One region of the Actinomadura napierensis genome, then DNA from elsewhere that is predicted to be linked to it. Evidence: predicted binding sites of a transcription regulator. Region 1 holds the regulator's gene; the other holds the start of a gene.
The links. The regulator HspR, encoded in region 1, represses chaperone genes until heat shock. The targets are predictions, from matches to a motif close to ANTTGAGTCNNNNNGACTCAANT.
Positions count from the first base shown of each region.

Region 2: a site for HspR is predicted at 1,604-1,626, ahead of lon (endopeptidase La). Genes of this name have one in related genera too.

Region 1 is NZ_BAAAMR010000014.1:79,598-83,001, reverse strand. Features, by position in the region: gene grpE (nucleotide exchange factor GrpE) at 1-370, shown strand, start outside; gene dnaJ (molecular chaperone DnaJ) at 485-1,663, shown strand; gene ABD296_RS10950 (heat shock protein transcriptional repressor HspR) at 1,668-2,114, shown strand; gene clpB (ATP-dependent chaperone ClpB) at 2,136-3,404, shown strand, end outside.
Region 2 is NZ_BAAAMR010000031.1:15,183-18,586, forward strand. Features, by position in the region: gene lon (endopeptidase La) at 1-1,533, opposite strand, end outside; gene ABD296_RS18975 (winged helix-turn-helix transcriptional regulator) at 1,673-1,909, opposite strand; partial or broken gene ABD296_RS18980 (NmrA family transcriptional regulator) at 2,042-2,287, shown strand; gene ABD296_RS18985 (Rossmann-fold NAD(P)-binding domain-containing protein) at 2,680-2,979, shown strand; gene ABD296_RS18990 (dihydrofolate reductase family protein) at 3,147-3,404, shown strand, end outside.

The DNA of each region.
Region 1 (3,404 bases):
CGCGGTCCGCGAGCAGGCCCTCGGGCAGGTGCTGTCCGAGCTGCTCCCGGTGCTGGACGACATCGGCCGCGCCCGGGACCACGACGAGCTCACCGGCGGCTTCAAGTCCGTCGCGGAGAGCCTGGAGGCGGTCACCGGCAAGCTCGGCCTGGAGAGGTTCGGGGAGAAGAGCGAGCCGTTCGACCCGACCGTCCACGAGGCGCTCATGCACTCCTACTCGGCGGACGTGGCCGAGACGAGCGTGGTGGACGTGCTGCAGCCCGGTTACCGGATCGGGGAGCGGGTCCTGAGGCCCGCCCGCGTCGCGGTGGCCGAGCCCGACCCGAACGCCGGCGGCGACGACGAGAGCGGCGACGACGGCGACGAGTGATCCCGCCTCCGGGCGGAGCGAAGACGCCCGCCCGGGCCCGTCCCTGCGAAGACGGGCCCGGGGCCGGGCGGACGAAGATTCGACGCAAGTGGCGATAGCAGAGAGCGGGGCGCCGTGAGCACCAAGGACTACCTGGAGAAGGACTACTACAAAGTCCTCGGTGTCTCGAAGTCGGCCTCGCAGGAGGAGATCAAGAAGTCCTACCGGAAGCTGGCGCGCAAGTACCACCCGGACGCCAACAAGGGGGACGCCGACGCCGAGGACCGCTTCAAGGAGGTCTCCGAGGCGTACGACGTCCTGTCGGACGACAAGCGCCGCAAGGAGTACGACGCGGTGCGGTCCATGCCGGGCGGTTTCCGCGGCCAGCAGGGCGGCGGGGGCTTCCCCTTCGACCTGGGGGACATCTTCGGGCAGACCGGGGGCACGCAGACGGGCGGCGCGGGCGAGCGCATCGGCGACCTGTTCGGCGGCCTGTTCAACCGCGGCGGCGGCACCCGCACGACGGGGACCGGGACCGGGACGCGGCGGGCGCGGCGCGGCGCGGACGTGGAGACGGACGTGACGCTGTCGTTCGGGCGCGCGATGAACGGCGTGACCGTCCCGATCAAGCTGACCAGCGAGGCGGCGTGCCCGTCGTGCCGGGGCACCGGCGCGAAGGCCGGCACGGTGCCGCGGGTGTGCCCGAACTGCGAGGGCACCGGGCACGAGACCCGCAACCTCGGCAACTTCGGCTTCCAGGAGCCCTGCCGGGAGTGCCACGGCCGCGGGCTGGTCGTGGACGACCCGTGCCCGACCTGCCACGGCAGCGGCCGCAAGCAGTCCGACCGCACCATCCAGGCGCGCGTCCCGGCGGGCGTCGCGGACGGGCAGCGGATCCGGCTGAAGGGCAAGGGCGCGCCGGGCGAGAACGGCGGCCCGCAGGGCGACCTGTACGTGAACATCAAGGTCCTGCCGCACAAGGTGTTCGGACGCACCGGCGACAACCTGACGATGACCGTCCCGGTGACGTTCCCGGAGGCGGCGCTCGGCGCGGAGATCCGGGTGCCGACGTTCCAGGGCCAGCCGGTGACGCTGCGCCTGCCGGAGGGCACCCCGAACGGCCGCACGTTCCGGGTGCGGGGCCGCGGCGCGGCGCGCCGCGACGGCACCATGGGCGACCTGCTCGTCACCGTGGACGTGCAGGTGCCGAGCAAGCTGGACGACCGGACGCGCGAGGCGCTGGAGCGGCTCCGCGACGCGGGCGCCGGCGAGGACCTGCGCGGTGAGCTGCTCCAGCAGGCGAGGACGGAGTGAGCCAGTGGAACCGTTCGGCGACGACACTCCGGTCTATGTGATCTCGGTGGCGGCGCAGCTGTCCGGACTGCACCCGCAGACGCTGCGCACCTACGACCGGATGGGGCTGGTGTGCCCCGGCCGCACGGCCGGGCGGGGCCGCCGGTACTCGATGCGCGACATCGTGATGCTGCGCGAGATCCAGCGGCTCTCCCAGGAGGAGGGCGTCAACCTCTCCGGCATCAAGCACATCCTGGAGCTGCAGCGCGACAACGTGCGGCTCCGCGAGGAGCTCGCCAAGGCGCACGCCGCCCTGGAGGAGCTCGCGAACGAACTCGAATCGACCCGGTCGGTCGCGGCGCGCCTGGCGCAGCAGCGGCGGCACGGGGACCCGGGCGGCACTCCCGGCTCCGACCTGGTGCCGATCAGGCACACCAGCGTCGTGGTGTGGCACGAGCGCAACCGGGAGTAACTCTCTCAGGAGTACGGGGACATGGACGTCAAGCTGACGCAGAAGAGCCAGGAGGCGGTGTCGGTCGCGATCCGCCGGGCGGCGGCCGAGGGGCACCCCGAGGTGGAGCCGCAGCATCTGCTGGTCGCGCTGATCGGGCTGCCGGAGGGCACCGCGGTGCCGCTGCTGGAGGCGGTCGGCGCGGACTGGCAGGCGATCCGGCGGCGGGCGGAGGAGCAGCTCGCGGCGATGCCGAAGGCGCAGGGCTCGACGGTCGCGACGCCGCGGCTGTCGGGGCAGCTGAGCCGGGCGGTGAACACGGCGGGCGCGCGGGCGCAGCAGCTGGAGGACGAGTACGTCTCGACCGAGCACCTGCTGGTGGGCCTCGCGGCGGACGGCGGCCCGGCGGCGGGCCTGCTGAAGGAGTTCGGGGCGACGCCGCAGGCGCTGCTGGACGCGTTCGAGAAGGTGCGCGGGCACGCCCGCGTGACCAGCGAGAACCCCGAGGGCACCTACCAGTCGCTGGAGAAGTACGGCGTCGACCTCACGGCGGCGGCGCGCGAGGGGCGACTCGACCCGGTGATCGGGCGCGACTCGGAGATCCGCCGGGTCGTGCAGGTGCTGTCGCGGCGGACGAAGAACAACCCGGTGCTGATCGGTGAGCCCGGCGTCGGCAAGACCGCCGTCGTCGAGGGCCTCGCGCAGCGGATCGTCGCGGGCGACGTGCCGGAGTCGCTGCGCGGCAAGCGGCTCGTCTCGCTGGACCTCGCCGCGATGGTCGCGGGCGCGAAGTTCCGCGGCGAGTTCGAGGAGCGGCTGAAGGCCGTCCTGAACGAGATCAAGGAGTCCGAGGGGCGGGTCGTCACGTTCATCGACGAGCTGCACACCGTCGTCGGGGCGGGCGCGGCCGAGGGCGCGATGGACGCCGGCAACATGCTGAAGCCGATGCTGGCGCGCGGCGAGCTGCGGATGATCGGCGCGACGACGCTCGACGAGTACCGGGAGCGGATCGAGAAGGACCCGGCGCTGGAGCGCCGGTTCCAGCAGGTGTTCGTGGGCGAGCCGTCCGTGGAGGACTCGATCGCGATCCTGCGCGGGCTGAAGGGCCGCTACGAGGCGCACCACAAGGTGCAGATCAACGACTCGGCGCTGGTCGCGGCGGCGACGCTGTCGGACCGCTACATCACGTCCCGGTTCCTGCCGGACAAGGCCATCGACCTGGTGGACGAGGCCGCGTCGCGGCTGCGCATGGAGATCGACTCCCGGCCCGTCGAGATCGACGAGCTGCTGCGCGCGGTGGACCGGCTGAAG
Region 2 (3,404 bases), on a different contig from region 1:
GATGGTGACCTTCTCGTGCTCGGTGTAGCCGTCCAGCTGGACGAGCTCCATCCGGTCGAGCAGCGGCCCGGGGATCGCCTCCACCACGTTCGCGGTCGCGAGGAACAGCACGTCGCTCAGGTCGAGCTCGACCTCCAGGTAGTGGTCGCGGAACGTGTGGTTCTGCTCGGGGTCCAGGACCTCCAGCAGCGCCGCGGTCGGGTCGCCCCGGTAGTCCGCGCCGACCTTGTCGACCTCGTCCAGCAGCACGACGGGGTTCATCGAGCCCGCCTCGCGGATCGCCCGGACGATCCGTCCCGGCAGCGCGCCCACGTACGTGCGCCGGTGACCGCGGATCTCCGCCTCGTCCCGGACGCCGCCGAGCGCGACGCGCACGAACTGGCGGCCCATCGCCCGCGCGACCGACTCGCCCAGCGAGGTCTTGCCGACCCCGGGAGGCCCGGTCAGCGCCAGCACTGCGCCGCTCCGCCGTCCGCCCACGACGCCGAGGCCGCGGTCCTCTCGGCGCTTGCGCACCGCCAGGTACTCGATGATGCGCTCCTTGACGTCATCGAGCCCGGCGTGGTCGGCGTCCAGGATCTCCCGCGCGCCCGCGATGTCGTAGGCGTCCTCGGTCCGCTCGTTCCACGGGATGTCGAGGACGGTGTCCAGCCACGTGCGGATCCAGCCGCCCTCCGGCGAGGCGTCGGACGACCGCTCCAGCTTGTCGACCTCCTTCAACGCCGCCTCGCGGACCTTCTCCGGCAGGTTCGCGGCCTCGATCCGGGCCCGGTAGTCGTCCTCCTCGTCCGCCGGGTCGCCGTTCAGCTCGGCCAGCTCCTTGCGGATGGCCTCCTGCTGCTGCCGCAGCAGGAACTCCCGCTGCGTCTTCTCCATGCCCTCCTGGACGTCCTTGCGGATGGTCTCCGCCACGTCCAGCTCGGCGAGGTGGTCGCGCGTCCAGCCGATGACCAGCTCGAGCCGCTCGACGACGTCGATCGTCTCCAGCACCTCGACCTTCTGCTCGGTGGTCAGGTACGGCGCGTACCCGGCGTTGTCGGCCAGCGTCGAGGGGTCGTCGATCTGCTGCACCACGTCCACGACCTGCCACGCGCCGCGCTTCTGCAGGATCGCGCTGACCAGGCCCTTGTACTCCTTGGCCAGCTCCTGCGCGCGCCCGCTCGCCGGCGGCGTCTCGATCGCGGCGCCCTCGACCCACAGCGCCGCGCCCGGCCCGGTCGTCCCGGTCCCGATCCGCACCCGCTGCACACCGCGGACGACCACGCCGGGCTCCCCGCCCGGCAGCCGCCCCTCCTGCTCGATGACGCCGAGCGTGCCCACGCCGGCGTACTGCCCGTTCACCCGCGGCACCAGCAGCACCCGCGGCTTGCCCGCCGACCGGATGCCCGGTCCCTTGGGCTGCGCCACCGCCTTCGCGGCCTCGACGGCCGCCCGGACCTCCCCGCTCTCGGACAGGTCGAGGGGCACCACCATGCCCGGCAGAACGGCCCCGTCGTCCAGGGGCAGCACCGGCAGCGTCAGGGTCTCGCTCATGCTCACTCCAAGTCCGTCGTCGCGGCCCCCTCGGGAGGGGCCGTCCCGGTCTCCCGGGAACCCAACATCAAGTTGAGTCATACACACTCAAGAAAACGGAGCAGCTATTAATTTCCTCAACAACGTTCGCTCTCAGCGATCACCCCGCCGTCCCGCCGAGGTCGGCGGCGTCGGGATGGTCGGCGTCCCAGTGGGCGCGGGCGTCGCCGAGGGCGTCCCTGTGGTCGCGTGACCAGTCCGCGAGGGCTCGGACAGCGTCGGAGAAGCCGCGTCCCATCGCTGTGAGGCGGTAGTCGGTCCGCGGCGGGATGGTCGGGTAGACGGTCCGCTCGACCAGGCCGTCCCGGCAGAGCCGCTTGGTGGTCAGCGTCAGCATGCGCTGCGAGATCCCCGGGATCGCCCGCTGCAGCCCGCCGAACCGCCGCCACCCTTCGACAGTCCTTACGGCTCCGCCGATTTGCGCGGATGCTCGGAACTGCTTTCACCGATCAACGCAGGGAGTGTCCCGATGATTCTCGTGACCGGTGTTTCCGGGTCGCTCGGCGGCCTGATCCTGGACGGCCTGTCCGCGGTCGGCGGCCTGGAGGTGGCGGCGGGCAGCAGCTCCGGCGGCGGCTCGACCGCACGCCGGGTCGACTTCGACGACCCCGCGAGCCTGGCCGGAGCCTTTCAGGGCGTCGACGTGCTGGTGTTCGTCTCCGCCGGGTACGCGGAGGACGACGTGGTCCTGGCCTGTCATGGGGCGGTGGTCGACGCGGCCGCCGCAGCGGGCGTCCGGCACGTCATCTACACGAGCCTGGTGGGCTCGGGCGAGTTGGTGTCCCTCGCGCTGGCGCACCCGCTGGACCGAGGCGCGCCTGGCCGCGGCACCGTTCGGCGTGACGGTCCTGCGCAACGGCCTGTACGCCGAGGTGCCCGTGGGGCTGGCGGTGGCGGGCGACGCCTCCGCCGCCGAGACCGGTGTCTTCGCCGCCCGCTGCGGGCGGGCCGGGTGTCGGTCGTCGCGAGGGAGGATCTCGCGGACGTGCGGTCCGCGTCGCGTCCGAAACGCGGGAGGACCTCGCGGCGGGCGGCCGCGGCCGTCACGCCGGGAAGACGTACGAACTGGAAGGGGTCACCGCCGTCGGGGGCCGGGACATCGCCGAGGTGCTCACCGAGACGCTCGGCCGTCCGGTCGACTACCGGCCGATCCCCCTCGGCGAAGCACGGGAAGGGCTGGCGACCTTCGGCCTTGAGCCCTACCAGGCCGGACACTCCCTCTCGCTGTTCGCCAACATCAACGCGGGCCTCATGGAAGCCCGCGACACCGACCTGACCGGCCTGCTGAAGACCGAGCCCCGGTCCGTCCGCGACCTCCTCGTCAAGGCGGTCGGCTACCGGTCCCGGCCGGACACAGCCCGCCCGCTACAAACGACCTCATCAGCCACGGCCCCAAACGCATCGTGACGCGCTGCCAATAAGGTTTTCGCTCACCATTGCCGCCGAGGCCGGCAGCGTGTCCAGGCGCTCGACCTGCCGGAGAAGGTTTCTGTCGACGAGTTCGGCCGAAGGCGATGAGTCGGACCGATGCCGTCGGTACATACGGGTGAGCATCGACCGAAGGGACATCCATCGTGAGCGTCATCGTCATTCAGTTCATCACCCTGGACGGAATGGTGTCCGACCCGGACGGGTCGGGGGGCACACCGACCGGCGGCTGGGCGTTCCGGCACGGCCCCGAGACGGTCGCCGGGGACAAGTTTCGGCTCGGAAGCACACTGGACGAGGGGGTAATGCTGCTGGGACGAACGACCTGGCAGCTGTTCTCGCGGCTCTGGTCAGGATGCGACGACCCGTTCTCCATGCGAATGAACGCCGCGCGGAAGCTGGTC